DNA from 2 places in the Telluria sp. AC161 genome. Region 2 is predicted to be linked to the other one. Evidence: riboswitches for the same ligand, from Rfam matches in the RefSeq annotation. Region 2 holds a riboswitch; the other holds the start of a gene.
The links. Region 2 has a riboswitch for thiamine pyrophosphate ahead of ACZ0AJ_RS12135 (TonB-dependent siderophore receptor). Riboswitches for the same ligand answer to the same signal wherever they lie in the genome.

Region 1: another riboswitch for thiamine pyrophosphate. It lies ahead of thiC (phosphomethylpyrimidine synthase ThiC); the one in region 2 lies ahead of ACZ0AJ_RS12135 (TonB-dependent siderophore receptor).

Annotation. Positions count from the first base shown of each region.
Region 1 is NZ_OZ409861.1:153,592-155,790, forward strand. Features, by position in the region: gene ACZ0AJ_RS00685 (hypothetical protein) at 1-482, shown strand, start outside; gene ACZ0AJ_RS00690 (hypothetical protein) at 479-919, shown strand; TPP riboswitch at 976-1,088, shown strand; gene thiC (phosphomethylpyrimidine synthase ThiC) at 1,166-2,199, shown strand, end outside.
Region 2 is NZ_OZ409861.1:2,710,431-2,712,629, reverse strand. Features, by position in the region: gene ACZ0AJ_RS12135 (TonB-dependent siderophore receptor) at 1-1,176, opposite strand, end outside; TPP riboswitch at 1,259-1,356, opposite strand; gene ACZ0AJ_RS12130 (DUF535 family protein) at 1,412-2,185, opposite strand.

The DNA of each region.
Region 1 (2,199 bases), 2.6 Mb from region 2:
TGCGGGCCGCGTATGCGGCGCTCGACGGATCGCAAGTGCTGTCCGATATCCTGACGGTGCGCGTGCGCTATCCGGTCAGCACTGACGACAACGTGCTGGCCGACCTGTTCATGGGCGAGGATCAGGGCGCGCTGTTGTACCTGCAGGGGTCGGACAACGAAACGCTGCGCTCGGGTAATGCCGCCTTCGACGAGGTCCTCGACCGCTTCGACATGCATCCGATGGCCGCCTATGTGCGCATGGTCAAGGGCGTCAATGCCGCCCGCGCGTTCAAGACAGTGAACGCGGGCGAGGGCAAGCCGCTGTTCGTGCGCGCAGCGCGTCTCGACGAGAGCGTTGCACTGCTCTCGAGCGCTGCCCAGTGCAAGGTACTCGATCCGGTGTCCCAGGGCGAGTTGCTCACCTGCCTGGCCACGATCCAGGATGGTACTGCGGCGACTGGTGCGACCGGGCCGGGCACGCGGCCGCACCGCAAGGCATGATCCATGCTGAACCGCAGGGGCTGCGCCGGGCAATCGGGCTGGTCGGGCTGGTCGTGCTGGCGTTACTCTGTTCCGGACAAGCCTGCCGTTCAGGCGGCTTGTCCGGCAAACCTGTTGCAGTCAATGGAAAGGCGAGGCAAGCGATGACGTTACGCGTGAGGTTGGGCGAGGGGTTTCAAGACAATACGGTCAGCGTGCGGGTCGACGGCAAGCAGGTCTATGACCGGCCGAACGTGAGTACCGACCTGACGATTTCGCGTGCGGATTCGTTCGATGTGGCGGTCGACGGCCCCAGCGTGCAGCTCGAGGTGGCGGTGCAGGGCGGGCCGACGGTGCGCCGGGCGGTCGAGCCGGCGCAGACGCCGTTCGTCGAAGTGCGTTTCATCGACGGCGCTTTGCATTTGCTGCCATTGCCGGCCGAGCCGCCGATGTTGTAACCATGAGGCCCATTCAATAGTTGTTCGGCTATAATCCACCCGCTGCCATCACTGGCAGCAAACGCTAGGGGTCCTGCGCGTCGTTGCTTTTACAACGATGCGTGGGTGAGAAATACCCTCCGAACCTGATCTGGATAATGCCAGCGAAGGGAAGCAGCCGATTCGTGCGGCCGTGCGCAGTTTTGCGCCCGACCTTGCCGCACCCGGTAACTCCTTTGCTGGCTCTCATGCACGCAAGGGAGCCACATGAACGCACCGCCGAAGTCTTCGCAACTGTTCGATGCCGCCACCGCCACGGTGGACCAGGCAGCCATCGCATCGCTACCCAATTCCCGCAAGGTCTACATCGAAGGCAGCCGGCCCGATATCCGCGTGCCGATGCGCGCGATCAGCCAGTCGGCCACGTCCGACAGTTTTGGCGGCGAACCCAATCCGCCGCTGTTCGTCTACGACACGTCCGGGCCGTACACCGAACCGGCCACCGCGATCGATATCCGCAGCGGCCTGGCGCCAATGCGTCAACCGTGGATCGACGGGCGCGGCGACACCGAGCAACTGGCCGGGCCATCGTCGCAGTATGGCCAGCAGCGGCTGAACGATCCGGCCTTGAGCGCGCTGCGCTTCGACCTGCAGCGCGCGCCCCGTCGCGCCAGGAGTGGCGCGAATGTCACGCAGATGCACTACGCGCGCCAGGGCATCATCACGCCCGAAATGGAATTCATCGCGCTGCGCGAAAACATGCAGCGCAAGGAATACATCGCGTCGCTGCATGCGTCCGGCCCGATGGGCAAGCGGGTCGCCGACCTGATGGGCCGCCAGCATCCGGGCCAGTCGTTCGGCGCCAGCATCCCCGCTGAAATCACGCCGGAATTCGTACGCTCCGAAGTCGCGCGCGGGCGCGCCGTCATCCCGCTCAATATCAACCACCCTGAAATCGAGCCGATGATCATCGGCCGCAATTTCCTGGTCAAGGTCAATGCCAATATCGGCAATTCGGCCGTGACCTCGTCGATTGGCGAGGAAGTCGAAAAGATGACCTGGGCGATCCGCTGGGGCGCCGACACGGTGATGGATCTGTCCACCGGCAAGCACATCCACGAAACGCGCGAATGGATCCTGCGTAACAGCCCGGTCCCGATCGGCACGGTGCCGATCTACCAGGCGCTGGAAAAGGTCAATGGCAAGGCCGAGGACCTGACCTGGGAGATCTTCCGCGACACGCTGATCGAACAGGCCGAGCAGGGCGTCGACTACTTCACGATCCACGCCGGCGTGTTGCT
Region 2 (2,199 bases):
GTAGTCATAGACATATTCGCCGAAGCTGTCGTGGCGTTCGGCGTAGGCGCTGCCGATCGTCAGTGCGTGGCGCACCGCGCCCGTGTCGAAGCGGCCCTGCAGCATCGCTTGCGCGCCCCACGGCGTCTTGCGCTCGCCGGTGCTCTGGAAGTCATACACGTCATAGTCGCCGTTCGAGCAGTAGCCCGGATAGTAGCCGTCGCCCTCATTGCTGCAGCCGTACGGGAAGGCGGTGAAGTCATCGCGCTTGAACCAGTGCTTGTTGGCGTTGACCGTCGCGGTCCAGGTGTCGCTGATGCGGTACTCGAAGCGCAGGCCAAGGTTGCTGCTGTCGGTGTCGACGGGACGCGTCCACGGCTGGTCGTTGAGCAGCGTTTTCGCCGAGATCCCGGTGGGCAGGACCTCGTTGCGCAGCAACTGGTAGCCGGGGGCGGTAACTTGCTCCTTGTGCTGGTGGTCGACGTCGATCTGGAACAGCGCGTCGGGCGACATCTGCCAGTCGAATGCCGCCGAGATGAACTGGCGCTTGCCGTCGGCGCCGCGCACGTAAGATTTCAGGTCTTCGGCAGCCGCGTTGATGCGGTAGCCGAAACGGCGGTCGGCAAAGCGTCCGCCAAGATCGACCGCGCCGTACACGGTGCCGCGTTCGCGCACTTCGACCGTGGCCGAGCGCAGCGGCGCATTGGTCGGACGCTTGGTGACGAAGTTGAGCATGCCGCCCGGTGCGGCGACGCCCGCCTGCAGGCCGGCCAGGCCGCGCAGGACTTCGATGCGCTCTTTGTTCTCGAGCGGGATCTGCGTGTCGCCCGAGATCGCGATCATGTCCTTGCGGTAGCTGGTCGCGTTGTCGAGCGTGAAGCCTCGCACCGAGAACTGCTCCGCGTAGCCGATGGCATTGTAGGCGTCGCCGATCGACGCGTCGTAGCGGCTCGCATCGCTGACGCTGCGGATCGACAGATCCTGCATCTGGCCCTGGCCGATCGAGGTGATCGATGCCGGCGCGTCGAGCAGCTGCGTTTCGGCGAAGCCGCCGACGCTGGCGCGGTCGAGCGCAATCCATTTGCTGCTGGTGACGACGACCGAGGGGATGGTGTCCTGCGCAACTGCAGCAGGCGTGACAACGAAGGCCTGCACGATGGCGCAGGCAAGAACAGGGTGCTTCAGAGTGAAGGTCATGGTGTGCTCGTGTTTGCGCGCCACGAGGACGCGCCGCTTAAATTCAAGCCGGAGCCAACGTGGGGGAAGGGCAAACGAACGGGAGGGCTGCTTTGCGCTTTCCTTCGCTGGCATTATCCAGATCAGGTACGAAGGGTATGTCTCACCCGGAACAACGTTCCAGGACCCCTAGCGAAGGCGCGAGTGTAGCACGGCGCTTGACGGCCGTGGTGAATCTGGCAAGCGTCGAGAAGGTTCAGGCTTGTGCGGTGGTGGGCGCTCTGGCCGCGGCAGCGGTCGTGGCAACGGGGGCCATATAGTGCAGCAGCGTGGTGCGCGCAGCTTCGCCAATTGCGCGCCACTGATCGCGGCGCTGGGCGGCGCGCTTGCGGTGCTTCGATGGCATGTCGGCCAGCGGCTTGAGGTAGAACGGCAGCGTGATCTGGTAGTGGCGCGCATCGTGTTCGGCGCCGCCTAGAATGCGCCAGAAACCATCGTAGCTGCTCTCGAAGGTCGCGTGCTGGTCTGCCTGGTAAGTCGGGTGCGCGGTGGCGCGCAGCGCGAGCACGCGGTCGATGCCCAGCGCCTGCGCCGCGCCCTGCAGGGCGGCAAACGCAAAGAAGCTGGGCGAGTTGTTCGGAAAGGCGCGCTCGAACGCATCGAAGGCCGGACCCGCATTGCGCCACAGGCCGGCGTTGTGGGTCACCAGCGGCACGCTCGCCACCGGAAGCGCGAGCTGCGCACCGTCGGCCCAGGTCCAGGACAGGCGATGCAGCACCGCGTCATTGGCGAGCAGCGTCAGGGTCAACCCATTCTGCGAATCGTCACGCTGCGCCGTGCGCAGTTGCAGCGCAAAGCGCCCATGCTCGCCATCGTGCTGCCACAGGATCATGCCGGCGCTGCCATGTACCGCATCGCGGTACGCCCGGGTGAAGGTCGTCTCCTCGAAGCGGGCATGGGAATCGGGGGACTGGTGCGCGCGCCAGTGGCGCAGGGCGTGCCAGCGTTGGGTCAATCGCGCGATGATCATGGGCGCTCCATTGG